Linked DNA regions of Allochromatium vinosum DSM 180. Each later gene encodes a partner of the first gene's protein in a complex. Links are inferred from orthologs where the notes say so. Each region holds a gene or a part of one and is shown on either strand. Other genes may lie near its edges.

Evidence for each region. The genes of interacting proteins can lie anywhere in the genome.
Region 2: the proteins of uvrA (region 1) and mfd are in contact, whole or in part, in a crystal structure (PDB 4DFC), measured with the Escherichia coli proteins. The link is inferred for Allochromatium vinosum DSM 180 from one-to-one orthologs.

The regions. Positions count from the first base shown.
Region 1 is NC_013851.1:3,125,949-3,133,986, reverse strand. Bases 1-3,343 are described here. They hold uvrA (excinuclease ABC subunit UvrA), read left to right. Parts: upstream 1-308; coding sequence 309-3,143; downstream 3,144-3,343. Other genes in these bases: hcp (hydroxylamine reductase), read left to right, coding at 3,335-3,343; mazG (nucleoside triphosphate pyrophosphohydrolase), read left to right, coding at 1-293. Outside these bases: more of hcp, read left to right, coding at 3,344-4,963; ALVIN_RS13825 (RNA recognition motif domain-containing protein), read right to left, coding at 5,138-5,422; ALVIN_RS13820 (DEAD/DEAH box helicase), read right to left, coding at 5,551-6,867; ALVIN_RS13815 (hydrogenase maturation nickel metallochaperone HypA/HybF), read right to left, coding at 7,064-7,414; ALVIN_RS13810 (c-type cytochrome), read left to right, coding at 7,700-8,038. UniProt on the Escherichia coli protein: The UvrABC repair system catalyzes the recognition and processing of DNA lesions. UvrA is an ATPase and a DNA-binding protein. A damage recognition complex composed of 2 UvrA and 2 UvrB subunits scans DNA for abnormalities.
Region 2 is NC_013851.1:2,559,273-2,565,696, reverse strand. The notes cover bases 2,348-6,424. They hold mfd (transcription-repair coupling factor), read right to left. Parts: upstream 6,031-6,424; coding sequence 2,548-6,030; downstream 2,348-2,547. Other genes in these bases: ALVIN_RS11155 (response regulator), read left to right, coding at 6,285-6,424; ALVIN_RS11165 (hypothetical protein), read left to right, coding at 2,348-2,536. In the rest of the region: ALVIN_RS11190 (DUF2325 domain-containing protein), read right to left, coding at 1-138; hemin uptake protein HemP, read right to left, coding at 152-340; ALVIN_RS11180 (outer membrane protein assembly factor BamE), read right to left, coding at 514-972; fur (ferric iron uptake transcriptional regulator), read left to right, coding at 1,147-1,563; ALVIN_RS11170 (hypothetical protein), read right to left, coding at 1,566-1,880; more of ALVIN_RS11165, read left to right, coding at 2,249-2,347. UniProt on the Escherichia coli protein: Couples transcription and DNA repair by recognizing RNA polymerase (RNAP) stalled at DNA lesions. Mediates ATP-dependent release of RNAP and its truncated transcript from the DNA, and recruitment of nucleotide excision repair machinery to the damaged site.

The DNA of each region.
Region 1 (8,038 bases):
TCGACAAAGTCGAGGAAGAACTCGCCGAGTGTCGCGCGACCCTGGCCGAGCACGCCGATCAGACCGAGCGCGTCCACGAAATCGGTGATCTGCTGTTCTCCTGCGTCAATCTGGCCCGTCATATGGGCGTGGACGCCGAACAGGCCTTGCGCGCCGCCAATCAGCGCTTCGAGCGTCGCTTCGCCCAGGTCGAGTGCGGGCTGCGCGACCAAGGGCTCGAACCGAGCCTGGAGACCCGCGAAGCGATGGAACGTCACTGGACACTGGCCAAGGCCGCCGAGCGTCAGGTCTGAGCACGGGGCTGTTTCATGCAAATGATCCGACTGCGCGGTGCGCGCACCCACAATCTCAAGAACATCGACCTGGATCTGCCGCGCGAGCGCCTGATCGTGCTGACCGGGCTGTCCGGCTCGGGCAAGTCCTCGCTCGCCTTCGACACCCTCTATGCCGAGGGACAGCGGCGCTATGTCGAGTCGCTGTCGGCCTATGCGCGTCAGTTTTTGTCGATGATGGAGAAGCCCGACATCGACCATGTCGAGGGGCTGTCCCCGGCGATCGCCATCGAGCAGAAGACCACCTCGCACAATCCGCGCTCCACCGTCGGCACCATCACCGAGATCCACGACTATCTGCGCCTGCTGTTCGCGCGCGTCGGTCAGCCGTGTTGCCCCACTCATGGCGAGCCGCTCGACGCCCAGACCATCAGCCAGATGGTCGACCGGGTGCTGGCGCTGCCCGAGGGCGAGAAGCTGATGCTGCTCGCGCCCGTGGTCGCGGCGCGCAAGGGCGAGTATCAGCGCCTGCTCGGTGAGCTGCACGCCCAGGGTTTCGTGCGCGCCCGCATCGATGGGCACTTGTATGAGCTGGACGCGCCGCCCGAGCTGGACCCGAAGAAGAAGCACGACATCGCGGTCGTCGTCGACCGCTTCCGGGTGCGCGCCGATCTGGCGCTGCGTCTGGCCGAATCGTTCGAGACCGCGCTCAACCTCTCCGGCGGCCTCGTCCAGGTCGGCTGGATTGATGAACCCGAGCGTCCCGAGCTGACCTTTTCGTCCAAATTCGCCTGTCCGCTCTGCGGCTACAGTCTGCCGGAGCTGGAGCCGCGTCTGTTCTCGTTCAACAATCCGGCCGGCGCCTGTCCGACCTGCGACGGGCTGGGCGTGGAGCCCTTCTTTGATCCCGGCAAGGTGGTGATGCATCCGGAACTGAGTCTGGCCGGCGGCGCGGTGCGCGGCTGGGATCGGCGCAACGCCTATTACTTCCAACTGATCCGCTCGCTCGGCGAGCATTATGGCTTCGATGTCGAGATCCCCTGGATCGAACTGCCCGAGCCGGTGCGCGCCGTGGTCCTCTACGGCAGCGGCGACGAGAAGATCCGGCTCAAGCTGCCGCACGCCAAGGGCAGTCCCAAGCCGCAGGTGTTCGAGGGCATCCTGCGCAACATGGAACGGCGCTATCGCGAGACCGAGTCCAACACGGTGCGCGAAGAGCTGGCGCGCTATCTCTCGCAGCGACCCTGTCCGGCCTGCCGGGGCACGCGCCTGAACGAAGCCGCGCGTCATGTGTTCATCGGCGGGCACAACCTGCCGGCGATCTCGGGCCTGCCGGTCGGCGAGTCGCTGCGTCTGTTCGAGACATTGGAACTGCCGGGCCAGCGTGGCGCGATCGGCGCCCCGGTCATCACCGAGATCGCCACCCGGTTGCGCTTCCTGGTCGACGTCGGACTCGACTATTTGACGCTCGAACGCAGCGCTGAGACGCTCTCGGGCGGTGAGGCCCAGCGCATCCGGCTCGCCAGCCAGATCGGGGCCGGGCTGGTCGGGGTCATGTACATCCTCGACGAACCCTCGATCGGACTGCACCAGCGCGACAATGCGCGGCTCCTGAAGACGCTCACCCATCTGCGCGACCTGGGCAACACCGTGATCGTGGTCGAGCACGACGAGGAGGCGATCCGCACCGCCGACTGGGTGGTGGATCTGGGACCGGGCGCCGGCGCGCATGGCGGCGAGATTGTCGCTCAGGGCACGGCGGATGAGATCGCCTCCAACCCGGCCTCATTGACCGGACGCTATCTGTCCGGCGAGCTGCGCATCGAGATCCCCGCCCGGCGCACGCCCAACGACCCCGCACGCCAGTTGCGCATCCTGGGGGCGAGCGGTCACAACCTGCGCGCGATCGATGTCTCGATCCCCGTCGGTACGCTCTGCTGCATCACCGGCGTCTCGGGCTCAGGCAAGTCGACCCTGATCAACGACACCCTGTTTCCGGTGGTCGCGCGTCACTTCAACGGCGCCAGCCTCACGCCCGCGCCACATACGGCCATCGAGGGACTGGAGCAGTTCGACAAGGTGGTCGACATCGATCAGAGTCCCATCGGCCGCACGCCGCGCTCCAATCCGGCGACCTACACCGGGCTGTTCAACCAGGTGCGCGACCTGTTCGCCGCCGTCCCCGAGGCACGCTCGCGCGGCTATGACGCCGGGCGCTTCAGCTTCAACGTCAAGGGCGGGCGTTGCGAGGCGTGCAAGGGCGACGGCGTGATCCGGGTCGAGATGCACTTCCTGCCCGACGTGCATGTGCAGTGCGAGGTCTGTCGCGGGCGGCGCTACAACCGCGAGACGCTGGAGATCCGCTACAAAGGCAAATCCATCGACGAGGTGCTGAATCTGACCGTCGAGGAGGCGCTCGACTTCTTCGCCCCGGTGCCGGTGATCGCGCGCAAGCTCCAGACGCTGATGGACGTGGGTCTGTCCTATGTCCAGCTCGGCCAGAGCGCGACCACGCTCTCGGGCGGCGAGGCGCAGCGCGTCAAGCTCAGCCGCGAACTCTCCAAGCGCGACACCGGGCGCACCCTCTACATCCTCGACGAGCCGACCACCGGGCTGCACTTCCACGACGTCAAGCATCTGCTCGAAGTGCTGCATCGACTGCGCGACCAGGGCAACACCGTGGTGGTGATCGAGCACAATCTCGACGTCATCAAGACCGCCGACTGGATCATCGATCTGGGGCCGGAGGGGGGCGACCGGGGCGGGCAGGTGGTCGCGGTCGGTACGCCCGAGACCATCGCCAGCGACGAGCGGTCCCATACCGGGCGCTTTCTGCGGCCACTGTTGGAGCGGTGGCTATCCAATTGTTAGGAGCGCATCTCTGACAGTCTGCGACAGGCTTTGGCCCTTGCCCCGTATCGTCTGGCGATCCAGGGGGGCTGTGCAGCATTGCCTCCTCCTGGCGCTCGCCGCTTGACTCACATCAAGTCGTCCGATGTCGCGAGATGACATGCTCGCGCCATCGAACGATCCTGTTGATCCGAAGCGAGAGCGAGTCTGCCATGAGTATGTTCTGTTTCCAGTGCGAAGAAGCATCCAAGGGTTTTGGCTGCACCACCAAGGGTGTCTGCGGCAAGCATTCCAAGACCGCCCATTTGCAGGATCTGCTGGTCTATCTGCTCAAGGGACTGGCGGTCGTCGCCGAGGACGCGGCCAGGCAGGGCACGCCCGATCCGGGTGTGGGGCGTTTCGTCGCCGAAGCGCTGTTCGTGACCATCACCAACGCCAATTTCGACGATGCGCGCCTGGAAGCGAGAATCCAGGCCATCATCGCCCGCCGCGATGCGCTCAAGGCCACCATTGGCTATTCCAGTGATCTGGATGCCGTCAACTGGACCGGCACCCCCGATCAATACGAGGCCAAGGCGCTGGTCGTCGGCGTGCTGTCGCAAACCAACGAGGACGTGCGCTCGTTGCATGAACTCCTGGTCTATGGTCTCAAAGGCATGGCCGCCTACGCCGATCATGCCGCCGTGCTCGGTTTCGAGAAGGCCGAGATCTATGACTTCATGGTTTCCGCCCTGGCCGCCAGCCTGACCGAATCCGACATCCAAGCGCTGATCGGCTGGGTGCTCAAGTGCGGCGAGTTCGGCGTGACCGCCATGGCGCTGCTCGACGAGGCCAATACCACGACCTACGGCCACCCCGAGATCACCACAGTCAATCTCGGTGTGCGCCACAATCCCGGCATCCTCATCTCGGGTCACGACCTCAAGGACATGGAGGAGCTGCTCAAGCAGACCGAGGGCACCGGCATCGACGTCTACACCCACAGCGAGATGCTGCCGGCGCACTACTATCCGGCGTTCAAGAAGTACGCGCACTTCGTCGGCAACTATGGCGGCGCCTGGTGGGAGCAGGACAAGGAGTTCGCGGCCTTCAACGGCCCGATCCTGATGACCACCAACTGCATCACCCCGGTCAAGGACAGCTATCGCGATCGGATCTTCACCACCGGACAGGCCGGCTGGCCGGGTGCCATGCACATCGCCGACCGTCCCGAGGGTGGGGTCAAGGACTTCTCGCCGCTGATCGAGCGCGCCAAGACCTGCGCGCCCCCGACCGAACTGGAGCAGGGCGAGATCGTCGGCGGCTTCGCCCATGCGCAGGTGATGGCGCTGGCCGACAAGGTGATCGACGCCGTCAAGTCCGGCGCCATCAAGCGCTTCGTCGTCATGGGCGGCTGCGACGGGCGTCACAAGCAGCGCTCCTATTACACCGATGTGGCCAAGGCGCTGCCCAAGGAGGCCGTGATCCTCACCGCCGGCTGTGCCAAGTATCGCTACAACAAGCTCGATCTCGGTGACATCGGCGGCATCCCGCGCCTGCTCGACGCCGGACAGTGCAACGACTCCTATTCGCTGGCCTATATCGCCTTGAAGCTCAAGGAGGCGTTCGGACTCGACGACATCAACGAGCTGCCGATCTCCTACGACATCGCCTGGTACGAACAGAAGGCGATCATCGTGCTGCTGGCGCTCTTGCATCTGGGCGTGAAGCACATCCGGCTCGGGCCGACCCTGCCGGCCTTCCTGTCGCCGAACGTCGCCAAGGTGCTGATCGAAAACTTCGACATCAAGCCGATCGGCGAGGTCGAGGCGGACGTGCGGGCGATGATGGCCGCCGCCTGAATATAGAGGGCACTGAACAGGCGAGTGAATCACGTGATTCACTCGCCGCACGCTTGTTTCGCCGATTGCAAACCAGCCAGGTATCAGACGCAAAAAAGCCGCACCCGCCGTCGGTCCAAGACCATCCGGCGAGTGCGGCTTTTTCAGTCGTCCAGCCTGAGCCGGACCCGGCTGTTACCAGCGCGAGCCACCGCCGCCGCTACGCGACGGACGATCGGAACGCGGCTTGGCCTGGTTGACGCGCAGAGGACGCCCCTTGAGCGGGGTCTCGTTCAGACCCTTGATGGCCGCGTCGGCCTCGGAATTGCTGGGCATTTCGACGAAAGCGAAGCCCTTGGAATCACCGGTGAACTTATCGGTGATCAGGTTCGCGCTCTCGACATTGCCGTAGGCACCGAAAGCCTCGCGCAGATCGTCTTGGGTCACGCTATAGGCCAGGTTGCCAACATAAATATTCATCAGTCTCGGTCTCTTGGGGAACTGCGCATCGATTAAAAGGAGCTCCGCTGCCGGCCGATGCGCCCGCCGGCTGGAGTGGTGGCGGTTCGGCCTGAGCCGTTCCGCGAAACTGTGTCCTCGAACCTACATCAAACCGTCGCGCGTGGGCGCGAGCTGCCGCCGCGTCCGCTCTTGCGGGCGTGACTGCGCGGATGCTGGGTCTGGGCGCGATTGCCGCTCTGCTCGCCGCGTCCGTCGGAACGTGGGCGGGCGTGATGCTTGCGCGGCGCCTGCGACTGACGCCGGGCATCGGCCTGGAGCGTCTCGTCGGTCGAGCCGCGCTCTTCGAAGCCGTCGATGCGCTGGACGTCGATGCGCCGTCCGAGCAGACGCTCGATACCGGCCAGCAGTCCGCGTTCGTCGGGGCTGATCAGCGACACGGCGGTGCCGTCCGAGCCGGCGCGTCCGGTGCGGCCGATACGGTGTACATAGTCTTCGGGTACGTTCGGCAACTCGAAGTTGACCACATGCGGCAGGCGGTCGATATCGAGTCCGCGCGCCGCGATGTCGGTCGCGACCAGGGCGCGCAGGGCGCCGCTCTTGAAATCAGCGAGCGCGCGGGTGCGGGCACCCTGGCTCTTGTTGCCGTGGATGGCGGCGGCGGTGATGCCGTCGCGTCCGAGCTGTTCGGCCAGCCGGTTGGCGCCGTGCTTGGTGCGGGTGAAGATCAGCACCTGTTGCCAGTCGCCCTGAAGGATCAGATGCGAAAGGAGCGAGCGCTTGGCTTCGCGCGCCACCGGATGGACCACCTGGGTCACGGTCTCGGCGGCGGTGTTGCGCGGAGCGACTTCGATGCGCAGCGGGTCGTGCAGCAGGCCGATGGCCAGTTGCTCGATCTCGCGTGAATAGGTGGCCGAGAACAGCAGATTCTGGCGCTTGGACGGCAGCAGCTTGAGCACGCGGCGGATGTCGTGGATGAAGCCCATGTCGAGCATGCGGTCGGCTTCGTCCAGGACGAAGAATTCGATCTTGGACAGGTCGACATGGCCCTGGCCGACGTGGTCGAGCAGCCGGCCCGGCGTGGCGACCAGGATGTCGACGCCGCGACGCAGCGCCGTGGTCTGGGGCACCATGCCGACGCCGCCGAAGATCTGGAGTGCGCGCAACGGCAGATGCTGACCATAGGTGCTGACGCTTTCGCCGACCTGGGCCGCGAGTTCGCGGGTTGGAGTCAGGACCAGGGCGCGCGGAGCACGCTGACGCTGGGTGGACTGACTCAGCAGATGCAGCATCGGCAGGGTGAAGGCAGCGGTCTTGCCGGTGCCGGTCTGGGCGGCGGCGAGTACGTCGCGGCGGGCCAGAACGGCGGGAATGGCTTTGGATTGGATCGGCGTGGGCTGAGTGTAGCCCTGCGCGGCGATCGCACGCAGCAGTTCGGCCGAGAGGCCGAGCGCGGAAAACGACATGAATGCTCCTGGGTCGGCCTACCCAGGAATACTCGTCTGGGCCGGTCTAGGCGTAGGGTACGTGAGAGTCGCGACGGGTGAGCCTTGGGCGGGAGATCAACCGAGAGACGGGCCGCGCCGACCGGATGGCGCGTGGTGTATGAGCTGCCACCATACGCGAATCCCCGGCGAATGCAACCGTTATTTTCGACGCCGTTCAATCGGGGATCGTGAGTTCGAGATTTTCGAGCAGCAGTTCGTCGCCACTGACCAGCCGGGTCTGGAAAGCACCGCAGGCTCCGCACAGCAGCCGGTTCGGCCGCGCCTCGGTCTCGGCGCCGCAGAGGCTGCACTGCACCCGGATCTCGGCCGGCTCGATGACGAGTTCGGCGTCTTCGGCAAGCGTGCCGGTGGCAGCGAGCGGATAGGCCTGTTGCAGCAGCATCGGCTCGACCCCGGCGAGCGGGCCGACTTTGAGCCGGATGCGATCGACACGGCTTGCGCCATGCTCGCGGGCGATGTTCGTCACCTGATCAATGAGCGCCTGACAGAGTGAGAGTTCGTGCATGTTTGGTTCGCTATCATCCTGGTTGCGGGCAGTCTAGACTGATGTCGCCCAGACGCCAACGCCTCGTCGTCAAACGCCGAATCTGGGGCGCGCGGCGGCGGGCCGATGGCCGGGTTGGAACTTTTGTGCGCCATCTGTGCCACACTGCGGACACCCTTGCCGGTTCTCGACTTGAACCATCCGGGTGTCGCCCCGATCTAAGCGCCTCCCGCGCTGCTTCGGAAGAATGGCGCCAGACTCAAGCTTTTCCATCCACATCCATCGACCAACAACGGAGATTGTCCGATGAAACACGTGTTAGCCAGCACCGCCGCCGGTCTCATGGCCCTTGGCCTCGCCAGCTCTGCCATCGCCGCCGGCCTCTCGCCCGAGGAGCAGATCGAGACCCGTCAGGCCGGCTACGAATTCATGGGCTGGAACATGGGCAAGATCAAGGCGAACCTGGAGGGCGAATACAACGCCGCTCAGGTCGAGGCCGCCGCCAACGTCATCGCCGCCATCGCCAACTCCGGCATGGGCGCGCTCTATGGTCCGGGCACCGACAAGAATGTCGGCGACGTGAAGACCCGCGTGAAGCCCGAGTTCTTCCAGAACATGGAAGACGTCGGCAAGATTGCGCGTGAG
Region 2 (6,424 bases), 570 kb from region 1 along the record:
GTGCGGAATCTCCCACAGCTTGCGGCGACGGCTCCCCAGCGGCGGTATGGCCACTTCCTGCCGCGCGTGGCGTGCATCACCGTAGGGAGGCATTCGCCCGGACGGGGCGGCAATGTCCAGGATGGAGCGTTCGTGCATGGGACGCCGCTCCTTACTTGGTCAGAATCAGCTTGTTGTTGCGGGTCATCCGCAGGACGTAGCGACAATCACCGTGCTCGATCATCACGAATGGATCGTTGCCGAGCAGTGACCGGACGTCGATGGTGCGCGGTATCGGGGACAGTGCGCTCTTGTGGAGGTGCTCGGGACGGCGACTGGCGGCTGGTGTGGTCGTAGGCATCGTCAGGCTCTCAGCTGGTTTGCACGGTGATTGATGACGGAGCAGCCGGATGGCTGGCAAATAGCAATCATTCGCGTTAAAGAGTAAGCGCTGAGTTCGAGCCTGTCAATTATCAATGCATGTCGTTCTCATTTTTGCTGGTGTTCAGGGGGCGCCTCGGCGGTGCGCCGTCTTCAGTCCTTGGGGTCCAGTCCAAGTCCCCTGAGGCTGCGGCGGACCACACCTTCGCGTGACTCGTAATCAGGCACTTCGATCAGGATCTGCTCGGGTGTACGCGCGGCGGCGCGCGTCGGGTTCGGTTGCAGATCGCCTTCGATACGCACCAGCTGATCGTCCTCGAAGTAGAGCGTCAGATTGCGCTGCTCCATCGGCTGATGCCCGCGCTTGATGGTATAGGTGTAGTCCCAGCGATTGGCATGGAAGAAGCTGACCAGCGGCGGCGTGCCCAGCACGAAGTTGACCTGACGCTTGGTCATGCCGAGTTCGAGCGCATCGACCATCTCCTCGGTGAGGATGTTGCCCTGTTGGACCGTCATCTTGTAGACGAAGGGCAGCGTCTCCAGGACCGAGGTCTGCGTCTCGTCCGGTTTGGTGTCGCGCGCGCATCCCGCGATGGCGATCGAGACCATCATGGAGCCCAGTATTGGAAAACTGAAAATCTTTCGCATCTTGTCCTGATCACGACTTTGCGCTAAATCAGAGCATCATACCGTAGCGTCGTTCCTGGATCACAGGGGGCGCTGATCCAAGTGGCCGAGTGCGATCGTCCAAGTCGGTCGTGTCGGCCCGTGACCCGGAGAATTCAGTTGGAAAACGAACAGATCAAGCAGGCCGGACTCAAGGTGACGGCGCCGCGCGTCAAGATCCTGAGCATCCTCGAGCACAGTGGCAAGCGCCACATGAGTGCCGAGGACGTCTACAGGGAACTCCTGAGTCAGGACGAGGAGATCGGTCTGGCCACCGTCTATCGCGTGCTGACCCAGTTCGAGGGGGCCGGCCTCGTCTGTCGCCGTCACTTCGAGAGCGGGCAGTCCGTCTTCGAACTCAACAGCGGCGAGCACCATGATCATCTCGTCTGTATCAAGTGCGGCGCGATCGTCGAGTTCCTCGACCCCACGATCGAGACGCGCCAGAAACGCATTGCCGCCGAGCATCACTTCAAGATCGAAGACCACTCACTCGTGGTCTACGGCCTCTGCCCGAACTGTCAGGGCAAGCGCTGAGCCTACCGGACGACGTCCAGATATTCGCGCTCGATGGCCGTCTCCAGCGCCTGGGTGCCCTTGACGAGCTCCTCATAGATCCGGCGCAGGGTGCCGAGCCGTTCGATGTCGGCCGCGTCCGGCTGCCCATCCGGGGATTTGAGCGCGATGTCGTAGAGCGCTCGCAGATAGCTGGCGCGGGCTTTGGCCACCATTTCGATCACGGGGGTCAGGTCGGAGAGCTTGAGCTCTTCGAAAAGCGGGTTGATGGTCGCGCGGTTGATCTCGCGGATCTCGGCATCGATCGCAATCAGCAGGCGTCTGTTCTCGGTGGCCATCTCTCGGATTCCTCGGTGATTGGACAGGATTCCCGCTCGACCCTGAAACACCCGTGCCAAGGCGGTGTCATCCTCGGTAAGCATAGACCGCGAACGCGCGCCGGACTGTTGCGTGGTTCACGAAACTCGCGGTGCCATCGGCGCGATCCGGCTGTCGCGTCCCGGATGGATGACCACCTTGCAACAGTGGCGTCGGAGCTACGTCGTTCGCGGGGCATCAGTGTCGAAAATTCGTCGCTTCGTGCGTGTTGCGTGACGGTTTCAGTGTGTCGTCTGTGCCAGATTCGCCGGGGGATCGAAGATTTCGCCGCTGGCACGGTATTCGCTCCTGAAGGTCATCAGGACAACGACCTTCAGGGGGGATCGCTATGAAATCCGGCCACCATGTCGCAACCAGACGCGCTGTCACCATGTACCCGATGTACCCGGCGCTGTCGATCCTTCATGTCGAAGGCCCGGAGCGAATCGGCTGGTATGAGCCGGGCATCATGGCGATACGGTTGTCGGCGCCGACCCCGGAACCGGAAACGACGGATCCAGGGCTCTATACCGACTTTCAGACCGCCCAAGCGGTTGCCGAGCAGATGCGCCAGCTCATTGATGTCTATCGCTTGCGGTGCGGCGAGTTCTATGCACGGCCACAGCCGCGCAACTGAAGACCGAATGGCTAGGCCAGCAACGGCTCCAGCATGCGCCGAACCTCGCGAATCCGCGCGCCGGGTTCGGCCATGTCACGGAAAAACTTCAGCTTGTCACCGCCTTCCAGCTTGTATTCCTTGGGTCGGCTCTGGATCAGACCGATGAGTCTGGCCGGATCGATCCTGGGCGATTCGGTGAAGAGCAGACGCCCGCTCGCCGGTCCCGCCTCGATCTTGCGGATACCCCAAGGCTGGACCAAGAGTTTGAGTTCGGTGATCTCCAGCAGATTCTTCGCCGGTTCGGGCAGCAGGCCGAAGCGGTCGATCATCTCCACCTGCAATTCGCGCAGTTCCTCACGATCCCGTGCGCCGGCGATGCGCTTGTACAGCACCAGCCGCGCCTGCACATCCGGCAGATAGTCGCTCGGCAGCAGTGCCGGAATCCCGAGATCGATCTCGGTGCCGTGGTCGAGCGGGCGATCCAGCTCGGGTGCGCGTCCTGATTTCAGCGCCTCGACCGCGCGTTCCAGCAGCTCCATGTAGAGCGTGAAGCCGACTTCGGTGATCTGCCCCGACTGCTCGTCGCCCAGCAGCTCGCCCGCGCCGCGGATCTCCAGGTCATGAGTCGCCAGCGTGAAACCCGCGCCCAGATCCTCCATCGACTCGATGGCCTCCAGCCGTTTTTTCGCATCCGCCGTCATGGCCTTGGTCGGCGGCGTGATGAGATAGGCGTAGGCGCGATGGTGCGAGCGCCCGACCCGACCGCGCAACTGGTGCAACTGGGCCAGACCCAGCTTGTCGGCGCGGTTGATGAGGATGGTGTTGGCCGAGGGCACGTCGATGCCGCTCTCGATGATCGTCGTGCACACCAGCAGGTTGGAGCGCTGGTGATAGAAGTCGCGCATGATGCGTTCCAGCTCGCGTTCGCGCATCTGACCATGGGCGACCGCCACCCGTGCCTCCGGGATCAGGGCTTCGAGCTTCTGGGCCTGATTCTCGATGGTCTCGACTTCGTTGTGCAGGAAGTAGACCTGACCGCCGCGTTTCAGTTCGCGCAGCACGGCCTCCTGGACCAGGGCGTCGTTCCAGGGACTGACGAAGGTCTTGATCGGATGACGCTCGACCGGCGGGGTGGCGATGATCGACAGATCGCGCAGACCGGACATGGCCATGTTGAGCGTGCGCGGGATCGGCGTGGCAGTGAGCGTCAGGACATCGACCTCGCTGCGTAGGTTCTTCAACTGCTCCTTGTGACGCACGCCGAAGCGGTGCTCCTCGTCGATGATGGCCAGACCTAGGTTCTTGAAGCGGATCGTCGGCTGGAGCAGTTTATGAGTGCCGACCACGATGTCGACGGTGCCATCGGCCAGTCCGTCCAGGACCGCTTTCTGTTCCTTGGCGGTACGGAAGCGCGACAGGCTCTCGACGCGCACCGGCCAGTCGGCGAAGCGGTCGGAGAAGTTCTCGAAATGCTGTTGCGCCAGCAACGTGGTCGGCACCAGTACCACGACCTGACGCCCGCTGTGCACCGCCATGAAGGCCGCGCGCATGGCGACTTCGGTCTTGCCGAAGCCCACGTCACCACAGACCACGCGATCCATCGGCTTGGGATCGGCCATGTCGGCCAGCACCGATTCGATGGCGCGCTGCTGGTCAGGCGTCTCCTCGAACGGGAAGGCGGCGGCGAAGGCGGCATAGTCTTCGCCGCCCTCAGGGAAGGCCACACCCTGACGCGCCGCGCGCCGGGCATGGATGTCCAGGAGTTCAGCCGCCACGTCGTGCGCCTTCTGCGCCGCCCTGTGCTTGATCCGCTCCCACTGATCGCCGCCGAGCCGGTGCAGCGGCGCATTCTCGGGCGAGGCGCCGGTGTAGCGCGAGATCAACTGCAACGCGCTGACCGGGACATAGAGCTTGTCGCCGTTGGCGTATTCGAGCGTCAGGAACTCGGTGGTCAGGCCGCCGACCTCCAGCGTCTGGAGTCCCAGATAGCGTCCGACGCCGTGTTCCTCGTGGACCACGGGCGCACCCTCGGTCAGCTCGGTGAGGTTGCGGACGATGGCGTCGCTGTCGCGTTCGCGCTCGCGTCGACGCCGTTCCTGGCGCACCCGCTCGCCATAGAGCTGGCTTTCGGTGATGACGGCGAGCCTGGCGTCTTCGAGCAGCAGACCCTGTTCGATGGGGGCCACCGTCAGGGCGAGCGCGGCGTCGCCGTCGAGGAACGCCCGCCAGCCCGACACCGGACGGGCGTGGATGTCGAAGCCCTTGAGCTGCTCGGCGAGCAGTTCGCGCCGTCCGCTGCTCTCGGCGACGAAGAGCACGCGCCGCTCGCCGTCGGCGAGGAAACCCAGCAGAGCCTGCGCCGGTTGCGCGGCACGCGCCTGGATGGTCAGCGGCGGCAGGGGATGGGTGGCGAAGTTGCAGGCATCGGCATAGCCCTTGCGCCGCGCGTCGGCCGCGTCCGGCTGATGGAGCACGCCCGAGAGCCGGTTGAGCCGCCCGGCCAGTTCCTCGGGGGGCAGATAGAGCTGCGACGGCGGCAGCAGCGGACGTTCAGCGTCATGCCGCCGTTGTTCGTAGCGCTGCTCGACGTTCTCGAAGAAGATGCGCGCCGTCTCGCGACACGCGATCGACTCGACGACCAACGTATCCTCGGGCAGATAATCGAAGAGTGTCGCCGTCTGCTCGAAGAACAGCGGCAGATAGTATTCCAGCCCGCCCGGCGCCTGACCCTTGGAGACTTCGCGATAGATGAGACTGCGCTGCGGATCGCCGGCGATGGCGGCCCGGTAGCGCTGACGGAAACCGGCGATGGCCTCCTCGTCGAGCGGCAGCTCACGCGCCGGCAGCAGCCGGATGCGGTCGAGCTTGTCCCTGGAGCGTTGTGTCTCTGGATCGAAAACGCGGATACTCTCGACCTCTTCGTCGAACAGGTCGATGCGTAGCGGAACCTGACTGCCCATCGGGAAGACGTCCAGCAGCGAGCCGCGCACCGCATATTCGCCATGCCCGATGACCTGCGAGACGCACGAATAGCCCGCCCGCTCCAGCCGCCGGCGCGTGGCGTCGAGATCGAGTCGATCGCCGACGGCGAGCACCAGCGAATGCCCATCGACATAGTCGCGCGGCGGCAGACGTTGCATCAGGGTTGCGACCGGGACGATCAGCACGCCGCGCTCCAGCGTCGGCAGGCGATGCAGGGTCAGCAGCCGCTCCGAGACCAGCTCGGGTAGCGGCGAGAAGACGTCGTAGGGCAGGGTCTCCCAGTCGGGAAAGTCGAGGATCGGCCGCTCGCCTCCGTCCAGGAAGAATCCAAGCTCGGCACGCCGGGTCGCGGCGGTCTGGACGGCATCGACCACCACCAGCACCAGTCCGGGATGCCGCTCAGCGGCACCGGCGATGGCCAGGGCCGTGCCGGCGCCATGGAGTCCGCCCCAGAGCCGGCGCTCGCCCGGACGGCGCGGCAGCGGTGGATCGAGCGGAGAGTGCGATTCGGATGGAGAAGGCGACGACATCGTGCGGCAAACGACCTCGGGTTAGCGGAGGGGACAGGCCCGACGAGCCAATTTTCACGCCGGATTTTCGCACATGGACTGGCATTCGTCCGAGTCACCGGTATATAAGGGCAAACCCCGTTGGGCGTGAATCTTCTTTCATCGACGGTCGACAACCGTGGCGCAAATCTTCAGTATTACTCCTTTGATCGAGCGACCGGCGCCGTCGAGGCGTCGGCGATCGGACTCATCGCAATTCTCAAGGATCCAACGACATGGCTAAGACGATTCTAACCGTGGACGATTCGGCGTCCATCCGACAGATGGTCTCCTTCACGCTGAAGGAGGCGGGGTATGCGGTCACTGAGGCGGTCGACGGACAGGACGGCCTCGACAAGGCACGCTCCGGCAAGTT